2 regions of the Rummeliibacillus sp. TYF-LIM-RU47 genome follow, and region 1 is predicted to be linked to the other one. Evidence: predicted binding sites of a transcription regulator. Region 1 holds the regulator's gene; the other holds the start of a gene.
What was found. The regulator LexA, encoded in region 1, represses DNA repair genes until DNA is damaged. The targets are predictions, from matches to a motif close to CGAACATATGTTCG.
Positions count from the first base shown of each region.

Region 2: F0527_RS07665 (WYL domain-containing protein) is a predicted target of LexA. The motif match lies at 2,255-2,268, and genes of this name have one in related genera.

Region 1 is NZ_VVIR01000001.1:959,247-966,521, forward strand. Features, by position in the region: gene glnA (type I glutamate--ammonia ligase) at 1-716, shown strand, start outside; gene F0527_RS04655 (DUF2247 family protein) at 1,007-1,606, shown strand; gene F0527_RS04660 (hypothetical protein) at 1,783-2,091, opposite strand; gene F0527_RS04665 (GNAT family N-acetyltransferase) at 2,543-3,043, shown strand; gene lexA (transcriptional repressor LexA) at 3,193-3,807, opposite strand; gene yneA (cell division suppressor protein YneA) at 3,975-4,289, shown strand; gene F0527_RS04680 (YneB family resolvase-like protein) at 4,286-4,942, shown strand; gene F0527_RS04685 (DUF896 domain-containing protein) at 5,072-5,308, shown strand; gene tkt (transketolase) at 5,406-7,275, shown strand, end outside.
Region 2 is NZ_VVIR01000001.1:1,510,296-1,517,570, forward strand. Features, by position in the region: gene F0527_RS07650 (N-acetylmuramoyl-L-alanine amidase) at 1-323, shown strand, start outside; gene F0527_RS07655 (DUF6731 family protein) at 464-1,453, shown strand; gene F0527_RS07660 (hypothetical protein) at 1,472-2,029, shown strand; gene F0527_RS07665 (WYL domain-containing protein) at 2,288-2,509, shown strand; gene F0527_RS07670 (YhjD family protein) at 2,506-2,889, shown strand; gene F0527_RS07675 (pilin) at 2,931-3,470, opposite strand; gene F0527_RS07680 (replication-relaxation family protein) at 3,483-4,085, opposite strand; gene F0527_RS07685 (FtsK/SpoIIIE domain-containing protein) at 4,021-5,292, opposite strand; gene F0527_RS07690 (helix-turn-helix domain-containing protein) at 5,784-6,002, shown strand; gene F0527_RS07695 (hypothetical protein) at 6,050-6,256, opposite strand; gene acnA (aconitate hydratase AcnA) at 7,137-7,275, shown strand, end outside.

The DNA.
Region 1 (7,275 bases):
CATGCGATAACATCCAAACATTCAAATTGGTTGTAAAAACAATTGCTCGTAAACACGGTTTACATGCAACGTTTATGCCTAAACCATTGTTTGGTGTGGCTGGATCTGGGATGCATTGTAATGTATCTTTATTTAAAGGGTCAGAAAATGCTTTCTTTAATCCGAAGGGCGACCTGCAATTGAGCGATACAGCGTATCAATTTATGGCTGGGGTATTAAAACATGTCAAAGGCTTTACAGCTGTGACAAATCCAACAGTGAACTCTTACAAACGATTAGTGCCAGGTTATGAAGCTCCATGTTATATTGCTTGGTCAGCACAAAATCGTTCTCCGCTTATCCGTATTCCGGCATCTCGCGGTCTATCTACTCGGATTGAAGTACGTTCAGTTGATCCAGCGGCAAATCCTTATTTAGCGATGGCTGTTATTCTAGAAGCGGGATTAAATGGTATTGAGCAACAGTTGACACCGCCACCTGCAGTTGATCGAAATATTTATGTGATGAATGCAGAAGAAAGACTAGAAGAAGGCATTGGTAATTTGCCGGCAAACCTAGACGACGCATTGCACGCACTTGCTGAAGATCAAGTCATTCAAGGTGCTTTAGGAAAGCATATTTATGCTAATTTCCGTGAAGCAAAAGAAATAGAATTTGATTTCTTCAGAACACAGGTCCACCAATGGGAACGTGACCAATACATGAAAACTTACTAAAATAAAAAGCGCTGGGATTCAAAGTCCCAGCGTTTTTCTTATGTATTGATAGTTGTCTATTATGCATACAGGATTTACAAAATTTGAAAAGAATATAAAACAGCAAAAGGTGTAAAGAAAAGTAAATTGATAAAAGGAAGGAAAAACATTGAAAGAGAAGAAGGTATAGTTCATTATACAATTAATAGAGAAGGACAAATCACGCATCAAATGCGATACCGGGTACAACAAGCTATTGGTTAAATACCTAAGGGTAGTTTATTTTGTCGAAAAGGAGATGAATGATTAATATGATAGATTATCAGAGTGAAGAATTTATTTTAGATATGCCAGAGAACTCGTTAAATTTAAATATTCCGTATGCTTTCTTTATAGATCATGCCTCTTTAAATTGGAATGAATTAAATTTTGGATTAAAAAGTCAATATATTTCTCTAAATTATGCTATTGAAAAAGCAGTATCAGAGGTATCAATTAATGGTAATACTTCAAATACGCTATTTGAGCTTGCTTCACTTTTTAATAATGAAGAAGACTTAGCTGAAAAGCATATTAATGTTTTAATAAAAGAGAAAATAATTGATTCAATGTTATTGGAAAATAAACAATTCATGATTGACTGTAAAAACAAATATCTTTATATTGCTTTATTGTGGTTGTATCAAAACCCCAAAAAATATAATCATCCGAAACGATACGACTCAGAATTAAAAGAAATAGACTATAGTACCAAAGTTTATGATGTTATTTGGGATTTTAAAATACCTTCAATACCAGCTCGTGATTTTCGATATTTCTCGATGACTTTTGAAGTAACAGAGAAAAATCAAGAACTATTTTTAAATAGATGGAATCAGTTTTTAGAAGAACAAAAACAGATAGTCAAATAATTTTTAATAAAAAATGCGATACCAAAATAAAATAATACTAACAATAAACTCAATTTTATGTCGTAGGATCCTAATATCTTTTACATGTTGAGGTCTATTTCTATTTAGTCACAGACAACTAAAAAACTAAATACCATAACACTCTATCAGGATTAGCAAGTCACCCATTTCAATCTTTAATAGATAAAGACGATCTCTATATTCTTAGTATGCTTCGAGAAAATCTCTTTTAATGAATTATTAGCGATTTTAACATTAAGCAAAAATTCATTTGTATCATTAAAACTATCAGAAATACCCTTACTCTCGGTATCAGAACCTGGAAATACTTCTAAAAGTAAATATCCTTGAGAGCTATTTGCTATATAGTATTTTGTTTTATGATAGGAGAATTCAACTTCTCTTCCAGTTGCCAAGTAATGTTGTAGAACTTCCAAGTCAATATAAGAACCGTCATCATTTTCTGAAGTTTTAAAAGTATCCATCTTCAAACCCACCTCTGTCACTTTTTGATATTAGTCTTGCTTACTTCACCCAGATAACCTTAATCCTAAACAATAATAGTAGCCTTATCACGTTCATACTTAAGCGCTTCGGAAAACAGAAATGTTGTGTTTTTGCTTCACTCAATTGTCGAGAGATATTTTTGCGCAACGGATGATGTGTTAAACCATCTGACTGTTAAATCTAAAAATTTATAACCCTGTATTTACCTATATTATACACTGTAATATATTTACTTATATTGATTAATGGAAGTTTTTAAGTTTTATTACAATTATGTATGGCGCTAGAATGAAAAATCAGGATGAGTAGAGTTTATTACTGGTGAATACTTTGTACAACATATTATGAGAATAATCGTATGATATGTGACTATGTTTTGATTGTGCAAGGAGGTAGTGGATTGTATTAAGAGAGGAGAAAAAATAGAAAATGATTGAATTACGAAAAATAACTGGAGATAACATAGAGAAAGTAATAGCACTTGAAGTTGAAGAAAACCAAAAAGACTTTATAGAAACTACTAACCTAAGAAGCTTTGCAGATGCTCATATGTTGAATGCAGAAGGGATACCTGCTACACCTTATGCCATTTATGCCGATGAAGTGGTGGTTGGATTTTTGATGTATATTTATGATACGTTGGATCACGAATCGTTTGAGAAGGAAGATTTTTACGGCAAGAAGAGCTATTTTATTTGGCATATTATGATTGGAAAGAGTTACCAAGGGGAAGGATATGGCAAACTTGCATTTGAAAAAATGTTGAAGGAGATCGTAACGTGGCCATATGGTGAAGCAGAATATATAGCTCTCTTTTATCAAACAAGTAATATCAAAGCTAAAACATTATACGCTTCATTTAAATTTGAAGATACAGGTATTATTCAGGGTAAGTCCATGTTGGCGATTAAAAAGCTAGTTGAGAAATAAAAGAAACACGCAATGTTTTCATACTGCAAAATAGCACTTTAAGTAGGCGCAAAATAATCCTAATTTAACACCCGCGCTATCTGTTTTGTGTTTATAAAAAAACAATCAGTCTACAGGTAATATAATAGACTCGATTGTTTTTTTAATTATCAGTATATGTTTCGATAAAGACCAACAACTTTACCAAGAACAGCAACGTTTTCAACAATTATTGGCTCCATAGAGGAATTCTCTGGTTGTAAACGGAAGTGTCCCTTTTCTTTATAAAAACGTTTTACTGTTGCTTCGTTCTCCTCCGTCATAGCTACTACGATATCTCCATTATTGGCAGTTGCCTGTTGTTTGACAATCACGTAGTCTCCATCGAGAATTCCTGCCTCTATCATAGACTCACCCATGATTTCAAGCATAAAAATATGGTCATCTGATCCACCGTAAGTGTCAGGAATAGGGAAGTACTCTTCAATATTTTCGATAGCGGTGATAGGTAACCCGGCAGTTACTTTCCCAACTAAAGGAACATGCATAACACCCTGTTTGGTAACATTTCCTTGATCTAAGATTTCAATAGCGCGCGGTTTTGTCGGGTCTCTGCGGATCAGCCCTTTGCTTTCCAATCTATTCAAATGGCCGTGGACAGTTGAACTGGAAGCTAAACCTACTGCTTCGCCTATTTCTCGTACAGAAGGCGGATATCCTTTAGTGCGTACTTCTTCTTTTATAAATTCCAATATATCATCTTGTCTTTTTGATACCTTTTTCAATTTGCTCACCCTCTTATCAGCAATTTTCTTTAATTGTTAAATGAAGTATAACATGTCTATTAAATGGATGCAAACATAGGTTCGAAATTTATTTGACAAAAACGCATGTTCGTATTATATTGAATTATATAAACTACGAACAAACATTCGATGAAGGGGAGATCCTTATGAACTGGATTAAAAAAAATCGAAATACCACCTATTTATTTGCATTCATATTCGCGATTATGGTTATTCTTATGGTTATCAATCGGGATACAACTAGCTACACAAACATAGAAGTCCAAGAAGGAGATACTTTATGGTCGCTATCTGGACTTTATAAAGGGGATTTATCCAAAAGTGAGTGGGTTTCTTTAGTGAAAGATAAAAACAATATTATTGACGGACGCATTATAGCTGGTCATACTTTATCTATTCCTGCGTACAAAAAAACTAACACGAATAAAAAAGGAATAGAGTTGGCGAGTGAAAATGAATGAATAGAGGGAAAGAAGCAGTATTATATTGCCGTGTAAGTACAGAAAAAGAATCCCAAGATTCTTCGCTAGAACGGCAAGAAAGTGAACTAAAAGAGTTTGCCAAAACAAAAGGTTATAATGTTATGAGTGTATTTAAAGATCGGCATAGCGGCTATGACGTAGAACGCGAGGGACTCATGGATTTGCTGGATTATATTAAAGAACAACATATTACAGCATTGTTTGTGCAGGATGAAACGCGATTAGGACGTGGGAATGGTCGCATGGCCGTATTACATCTACTTAATAAAATGGAAGTGACTATTTTTACTCTTAATAATTCAGGCAATATCCAGCTGAATGAAATGGATACAATGTTGCTTGAAATATTGGCACTAGTAGAGGAATATCAAAGGAAATTACATAATGCCAAAATACGTCGTGGGATGAAAAGGGCTGTACAAAACGGCTATAGGCCTGAAAATAACTTAAAGGATCGGGGCAATCCAGAAGGTAGAGAAAGAATTGATGCTCCAATTGAACAGATTATTCAATTGAGAAATAAAGGGCTAACATTTGAAGAAATCACTGCTACTTTAAATGGATTGGGCTTCCAACTTAGCAAAGCAACAGTACATAGACGCTATAAAGAATTCGAAGAGCACAATAATTAACTGTAAACTGTCGAAAAGTTTACTTTATGATACAGGTTGGCTTGATATCCAAATAATGCTTAACGCTTGCACTTAAAACATATTTTACATACTCTTTAAGATATGAAGAATATGAAAGGGTGTATATAAATGTTGCCAAAAGAAAAGATTGATCGCATTAATTTCCTGTCTAGAAAATCAAAAGCAGAAGGACTAAGTGTTGAGGAAGCGAAAGAACAAACAGCACTTCGAAAAGAATATCTGGATACATTCCGTAATTCCATGAGAGACACCATTGAGCATGTCCGAGTATTTGATCCAAATGGCGATGAAGTAACACCGGATAAGGTAAAGGAAATTCAAAAACGAAATAATCCTTTGAATTAATAAGGTAAAGTAAATGTCGAAAAAATATTGTTTTCTGACATAATGTTGACTAAACTGTAATAGAATAATACTTTGCTTTCAGAAAGGATGTCTATTCATGACGCTACAAGCAGATCAGCTTGCAATTAATACAATTCGAACTTTGTCGATTGATGCAATCGAAAAAGCAAATTCTGGTCATCCAGGTTTACCAATGGGTGCAGCACCAATGGCTTACACGCTATGGACAAAACAAATGCAACACAATCCAAAAAATCCAAAATGGTTTAACCGTGACAGATTTGTATTGTCAGCAGGACATGGTTCAATGTTATTATACAGCCTACTTCATTTAGGTGGTTATGACTTACCGATGGATGAAATTAAAAACTTCCGTCAATGGAATTCATTAACTCCTGGCCATCCTGAATTTGGGCACACTGCTGGAGTAGAAGCGACAACTGGTCCACTGGGGCAAGGGATTGCTATGGCTGTTGGTATGGCGATGGCTGAAGCGCATTTAGCAGGAGTATACAACAAACCAGAACATTCCATTGTAGATCACTATACATTCGCGCTTTGCGGAGATGGAGATTTAATGGAAGGTGTATCTGCAGAAGCAGCTTCACTTGCAGGCCATTTGCAATTAGATAAACTAATTGTCTTATACGATAGTAATGATATTTCATTAGATGGTGATTTGAATAAATCATTCTCAGATAATACAGCTGAGCGTTTTAAAGCATATGGCTGGAATTATATCTTGGTTGACGATGGCAATGATATTGAAGCTATTAATTCAGCAATTGAAAAAGCAAAAACTCATAAAGGACAACCTACATTAATTGAGATTAAAACAGTTATTGGCTTTGGTTCTCCTAACAAATCAGGTAAATCATCATCTCACGGTGCACCGCTTGGCGTTGATGAAGTTCTACTAACAAAACAAGCTTATCAATGGGAAAATGAAGATTTCTTCGTTCCTGAGGAAGTATACGAAACATTTAAAGAAGCAGCGAAAATTCAAGGGGAAGAAGCTGAATCTGTATGGAATGAACAATTCCAAGCATACAAACAAGCATACCCAGAACTTTCTGCACAGCTAGAAAAAGCAATTAATGGAGAGCTGCCTGAAGACTTTGACGCAGAAATCAAAGCTTTCGAGCCAGGCAAATCGGTAGCTACACGTTCATCATCAGGTGATGTGATTAATGCCTTAGCTAAGAAATTGCCTTCTTTCTTTGGAGGAAGTGCTGACTTAGCTGGCTCTAATAAAACTACTATTAAGGATGCAGGAGATTTCTCTGCAACTGAACGAGCTGGACGTAATATTTGGTTCGGTGTTCGTGAGTTCGCAATGGGTGCTGCATTAAATGGTATGGCTTTGCATGGCGGTCTTCACGTGTTTGGTGGAACATTCTTTGTCTTCTCTGACTATGTGCGCCCTGCCGTACGTTTATCTGCACTTATGGGACTTCCTGTGACATATGTGTTTACACATGATTCTATTGCTGTTGGTGAAGACGGTCCAACACATGAGCCAATTGAACATTTAGCTGCATTGCGTGCGATGCCGAACCTCTCTGTTATCCGTCCGGCTGATGCTAACGAATCTGCTGCCGCATGGAAACTTGCAGTATCATCTAAAAATAAACCTACTGCTTTAGTGCTGTCACGACAAAACTTGCCAGTGCTTGATGTAGATGCAAATGCAATCTATACAGGCGTTGAAAAAGGTGCTTATGTTGTTGAAAAGGCAGACAAAGAAGTGGCTGATGCATTGCTATTAGCAACTGGTTCTGAAGTACAGTTAGCTGTTGCTGCTAAAAAAGCATTAGCTAGCGAAGGAATCGATGTTACAGTTGTATCAATGCCAGATCTAGGTCGTTTCGACGAACAAGATGCAGCATATAAAGAAAGCGTATTGCCTAAAAACGTAACAAAACGTTTAGCAATTGAAATGGCTTCTTCATTTGGTTGGCATAAAT
Region 2 (7,275 bases), 550 kb from region 1:
CTATTGCAAAAGTTATGGCAGGGCATTTAGGATATACAAAAAACCAAGTCGAAGGTGTTTCTAAGCCAGTAGCCAAACCAAAAGAAAGCACCTATTACAGTGAAAAGTTTGATCGCTTAGTTTTATTAACAAACGCAGGGGTATATGCAGATGTTGAATTTAAAGAAGAACTTAACAGATACAAAAAAGATACCAAAATTGATATCGAGGCTATTGTATATGCAAAGAATGGTACACCTCGTTTCTTGGTTAAAGATAAAGACAAGTGTGTCTTTATCACAGCCAATCGGGAGTATGTAAAAGCCTATACAGTAGATAAATAACATTTCATAATCCCCATCTTACACATGGGGGAGGAGGCTTTTTAAAAAATTATCTTTGGAAAGGATTAGGACGTAGTAAAAAAGTATTAAAGACATTTCACTTTTATTACAATAAAATGGTATAAAAGGGGAGTGTTTAAATGGTGAATAATACAATAATAATAGACGAACAAGACCAACTAGAAGAGCAACAAGAACAACTGAAATTGCAAGAAAGTTCAAATGAAAAGGCAACAAAGACCAAGCTTAGATCAAAAGAAATTGGGTTTAATTACTTCTTTATAGTCGGGAAAAAAGAAGACGGTTCGGAATCGAGGGTGGGTATTAAAACGATTCTAGAAGCTATTTACAATAATTACTCAACCAATAAGGGGTCATCAACATTTGAAAAGTTAGTCTATGAATACAATGGAGAATTTGTTCGGTTAGGTGACATTAGCGTTGACAATTTAGGCTATTATCATCTTGTATTCGATAGACTTATTGATTATCATCTTCCTGTAAAAACTACTTTGCATGGAAAATCTGACGTAATAACAATTTTAGATAATGAATATGTAGGACATCAAGTAAGTGTGCTTTATGATACAAATAAAAAAGTCCTTATGATTCAACGTAATAGAGATTCTTTAAGCCCTACAGCATTAGGTGGAGTAATTCGTACTTGGATGGAAGAGTTTGATGTTGAAGAAGAAACGAGCCTACAAGTTATCATGGACAAAACAGCAAAGCGACGAGGTAAAGAAAAAACGCAATTTAGAAAAATGTCTGTACGAACAACAGGAGAAGCTGCTAAGCACATATTGGAAAAAGTAACAGGTAAGAACGATTCAAATAATGAAATTAGGTATGTTGAAATTACAATAGCAAGCCAGCCGATTAAAAAAAGCCATATTCCAGAGGATGTTTCTGATAGCATTTTAGAGAGATACATTGATTCATCAGATGTTGAGAAGTTTCATATTCATGGTAAAGATGATGAAGATTCTAGGGTTGAAAAAATAGATTTATTAGATCAGAAACTAGAGAGTTATTTAAAATTCACTTTCGGCAAAGAAAAGCATCTAAATCCTATAAGCGTATTTAGTGAGATGGTTAATGAATATGAGAAAATGAAAAGTAAAATATAATAGGAAGAGGGGGACCAAGTGCGAAAATTTCTAATGTTTTTTTGGATGCTTGGCATTTTTTCCATTGTCGTGGCTATTATTGTGTTTATTAAAAAAATAAACTTCTTTTCCCTTAATGGATTTGAACAAGCACTATCTGGATATCTAAATGTTTCAAGTATAACTTTAGGCTTTTTTGCAACTTCTATTTCTATTATAGCTTCAATTATGACTACCAAATTAGTGAAAGAAATATTGGGTGATGAAGAATATACAAAGCAATTTTTATATTTACTCATAGCCACCATAGTGACGGGTATTTCCAGTATTGTTTTCACGATTGTCTTTCAAGTGTATATCCAAGGAAAGGCCGGACAACCTACAAACTTTTATAATATATCTAGCCCAACACAAATAATTTTTTCAAGTGTTTGGAGCCTTTTAGTTGTAGCTTATTCAGTATATTTAGCACTTTTTCTGTATGTAGTAGTTTCTCTACTTTTGCAAGCAGGAAAAGACGGTAACGAAGTTTCAGAAAATACTAAGGAAGTAGAACCAAAAAAGAATCCATTTTTAACTAAAGAAAGAGAAATTTAAAACCTTACTTTAATCGGTAAGGTTTTTTGTTTACTTGAAATAAGAACATTAAATTATTTTATTTTGATTGACATTAAAAACGCGGCTTCCCATGTTACTAAAAAGCATGAGACTAGCCGCGTTTTTTTGTTTTTAACTGCATACATAACTTAAAGTTTTGTTACACATAATGGTAATAGGGCTTTTTTTGTCTTGAAACAAGAACAAATGTTCTTTATAATTAGACAAACAAGCGTTCTATTTTGAGGGGGAGACAAGATGAAAGAGCAGTTAATGAAAGCGATGCAGCATAATCAATTGGTTGATTTAATGTACATTTCTCAATCAGGTGAGATAACTAAACGACGAGTAAAGCTAATCAAAATTTTTGGTGACAGATTCCAAGCATTTTGCTTCACTAAGCATGCTAAGCGTACTTTTATTACAGATAATGTTCTTGCAGTGATGCCAGTCCTTAGAAAAGAACGAGAAGTCGTATGAGTAGGGAACACAGCGATCTAGTGCATAAACAAATTATTCTAGATTTAACAATACGGACACTAGAGCGTGATCGTAAGTTTTTAGATAGTTTTAAATCGCATGGAGCTTTCGATATGTGGTTTGAGAGTAAGATTCAAGAAATAAAACAAGAAAAACTGAATGTCAAAAGACAACTAGGATCTTTGGGGGTACGAATAGAAAAAGAAGTAAGAGAAGATGATTTTATTACCGTTTACGAAGTGTTATATCGCGGTGCAACTGAATACCATAGATATTTCAACGTGGCGTTAAGAAATTGGACTAACGAAGAAATAAAACGCCTATTAAATATAGAATATAAAACGGTTGCGGAAGTTAATAAAAAGGTATATCACAAGTAATTGTGAAAGAATCTCATCCCCTTAAATAAGAGGGGATTTTTTTAATGTGGTTGAACTGCTGTACCTGCAGTTTTCAATATGTTTAGAAGCATTGGTGACATCTGAATCAATACATAACCAATCGCACTATTGAAAAATATTGAGTATGCTTTCTCCTTTTGTCCTAAAATTATAAAGAAACATGCACCGACCATCATAAGACTAGCGAGGGGCAATGCTAGGGCGACGAGGATATCAATAATGGGATTCATGATCGTTGTAAGCACATCTAATGAAGTGCCTGCTATATGGTCTGTAACAGCGCCTGTCGGTATAGTTGTATAAGTATCTGGAGTACCTGGAGGCATAGCTGGACCTGACACTGTAGTGCGTGTAATTTCTTCTATACCTATATTGTTGCTAGCCGCTTCTAGAGGAGCAGTTGAAACTTTAGTCAAACTATTCCATGCGACCATTCCAAGACTAGCTACAGCAGGCACACATGCAGCAATAGCTAAGTCCTTACGTGTAGCATGTTGGCTACCAAAATCAGTCCATTTACTTTCAGGCACAACTTCCACTTTGTTTTTATTAAAGAACATTCCATCTCTCCTTTATCGGATTTCTTCATATATAAATACCTTCACAACGAACGGTAATTCTTCACAAGCTTCTTTTATTTGCATCCTTCTTAGCTCTGTGGTGGTAAGCCATACAAGAGCAGGAGGGTGACCTAACTGCTGTTCTAAAGCTATCCCTAAAGATTTGTAACGTTCTATTTTCAAGCGATTCTCACGCATGGTCTGTAGGTTATCAATTTCAACAAAATGTTTCGTATGTAAGTGTGTATACATAGCATCTGCTACCACGGTTGTAACACCATCTGATACTTTAATTTCGTTTACCCAATCAGCCGGACATTGATTAAAGAGAAATAATTCATTGCGCATGACAGTATGCTCTACATTACCAGTTTTTTTACGGATTTTTTCACAGCCAACATATTCACGTCCAGATTTATTGAGATAGTAAATGGATTGATAGCCATCGCGGATAACAGACAGGTAATCAGACAGTTCCTTAAAAATACGATTTGCATTGCGAACGGATCGCAAACCAAAGTACACGCGTAGTTGGTCTCTAGTCATGTAATCAAATTTGCTCAAAAGTAATAGGATTTGTTCTTGGCGTTCGTTTAGATGGGTTTTCAATAGCACTAGGAACCTCCTCTTCCTTTTGGATATATGGGGAAATCTGTTGTTGAATGGTTGAATTCGAGATGTAAGGGGACTGCACAACGTAACGCTTCACGTTATTTTTATAAATACCTCTACCTGGAATATCAGGCAACTTATCCGCACCACTTTCATCTAAAACAACACGGGAAGCTATATCTGTATCGACCACATAGCACAAACGGGCGATAATATTTCTTTTTGTCTGAGAGGGTATGACTTGTGTAGTTGGATATTGGGTACAAAAAATAAGATAATAGCCAGCAGATCTTCCTCGGCGGGCAATATCTGTTATAATATCCATTGCTTTCCCATAGTCAGCTAAATCTGCAGCTTCATCAATAATGATGAAATGACGTTTTTTAATACCAGCTTCTTTCACATCTTCGAACCCGTTGTTTACTACCGTTTCAAATGATTCATTCATATCTAATTGAATGTTCTTCAAAACTCCTTCAGCTTCTTGCGGATCCCGCGAGTAGTATTTGACTTGCTTACAATCCCTAAACCGATGAAAAGCAGAACCGCCCTTTAAGTCGATTAACGATAACTCGGCATGTTCTGGCTGCTGATCAATTAAAGTTGTAGCAATGAGTTTTAAAATTGCGCTTTTTCCATATCCAGTCGCTCCGGCAATTATTAAATGTTTATCTTTATCGAAATCATGTTTAATGGTGTCGTTGTTACGCATACTTCCAATAGGCACTAACCATGTACCTTTTTTCAAGTAGCTTTCGTCCCACTCAATTTGTTTAGGTAATGGCTTGTCATAAACACGAATACAGAGCAAACCGTCAAAAGACATCTCAACTTCTTTTTGTTCAGTAAGCTTAGTTTGTTTCAACATGAGGATGTTTTTAAGGATATTCTTATCGAATTTCAAATCTTGGAGAGTAACCTGTTTCTTACGGTTATTAAGGCCATCCTCAATATTTTTTTGTTTCGCTACATAATCCTCAAAGCTTCTTCCGAAAGGTATGCGGTATTTGTATTCCCATCCCCATTCATGCTTCTTTTTACGGACAAGTTGAGTCGTTAATGTGTCTCTTCCATCTTTGACATTTAAGCCAGACAGAGAAAGAATGCGTTGGATTTTCCCGCTGTCGTTCTCACTCAAATCATTTTTGGCCAGATAAGCTTTTACAGCAATCCCGCCCATTACAGTTGTAGTTAAAATTTCGAATAACATTTATACTACCCCCTTTTTATTTAACATCCACATCGTGTGCAACGAGTACCTTTATGAGCTGTATTCTTCCCGCACATCCCGCAAAAGCTATATAAATAGTCTTTGGAAAATTAATCAATCTTGAATCTCCTTTCGTTTTCTATTTGACTCGCGCCACAGTGGTTCTAATACGTAGTATTAGTTGATGTTAACTGGAAGAAGAAATTAAGCAATAAAGTATTGATATTAAAGGATTTCGCCTATACCTAATTGAATACTAGAGTAGTAGTTAAACTGGTAGGGTATCTGGCATAGCTTTTTACGTGTGATTTGTACCTAATCAGGTAGTACGCTTGGTAGGTTATAAAGTAGTGTGACTGGAATCTAATTTGGTAGTGGCGTTGGTATTTGATGTGGTATTTGACTTGGTAGTAATAATGTACGTTAAACGTACCAAGAAAATACCTTGTCCAATGAAAGAAAGTTAAATTTTTTTAAGGTGGGCTATATGGATGAGCTATATAATCAATATCAAATTGAAGCAATTAATGAAGGAGTTCAATGTTACGCAACGTGATTTAGAAAAAATGACAGGTCTGTCCAGGCGGACCATTTCAGAACTCTCTAATAATAAAATGGAGAGAATACCTAAATCAGCGTTATCGAAAATTGGGGAAGCCTTTGCGATAGAAGATATACGAGAACTCATTGATTTTAAAAATGAACAATAAAAAAGACCACATTAGTGGCCATTAATAAGCAAATTAAGTTTAGAACTTTAATGATACACTTCATAGAAAAACATGCAGGCTATTACAACGATAGCAACTAATACTACATTTTTCATTCGCTCATCTAATAATGGTAAACCATTTCTTTTGTTAGCAATCATTCCTTGTATAAAAGACACCAAGAAAACTAATAAAAAAATTATACCTACTAACAATACAGATAAAATGAAGAAAGCAAATATTAGAAAGATCAAAGCGTAACCCCCTTTTTTAGATGAATTAAACCATTGCACTCTTAATTAGTATTGAATTCCCATATAAATATAACATAATACCTATATTGCATAAATACACTAATTTTTTATATAAATTAAATGTTATTACTTAAAACATGGGAAGCGAAGGTGAACTTATGGAAAGAAAAAATGATTATAAATATATTATGTGGTTTGGTTTGTTATTTATTGTTATGCCCGTTGTCTATGTTGGTAGTTGGATATTATATTATCAATTCAATGAGAGATGGGGGAACGTAGAAGCGTCAATGAATTCTATGTTTGTTTATTATTTATTTGTATCTATATGGTGGTTTATTTACTCCCTAAGAAAAAAATAACAACTATTACCTTTTGTTAAAAATATGCTAATATGCAGTTTGGTTATATTTACAAAAGGTACAGCTGTATTTGTAGGTGTTCCTAGGCATGCGTTGATAGTTAGCTCTTACGATGTTTTGTATACCTTTCAGTATTAATTAGTTAAAGGTATAATCTATGTAAACGCACCTGTCCAGCGTTATTTTCTAATTAAATGTTTTAAATGTCCCGGGTGGGGTACACGTTTATAAAACATGTATAAAACCCCACCTTGTCCCCCGGGGAGTACCCCGTTAAATAGTGTTAAATAACACTATATTGGATATGTGGATAAAATCTATTTTTTTACAAATGCTATTTTAGCAATAACTCAAAAGTTAAAACCTCAATACTGGAAACCAAGGCCATAAGAAAAATTTATATCAATCTATAAAATTAATGTTATTTACTTATGTGTTGTTTTCTATTATTATTGGTATTGGAGAAAAGAAGCTTATATGAAGCCCTTTTCAGTAGATAATTAAAGGGGGAACCGAACATGGCAAACAATAACTTGCACAACAGTCGTTCTTCATTCGAAGTTAACGGTAAATCTTACAACTATTATCGTTTAGCTGCAATCGAAGAAGCTGGTATTGCACAAGTATCACGCCTTCCTTATTCAATCAAAGTTTTAT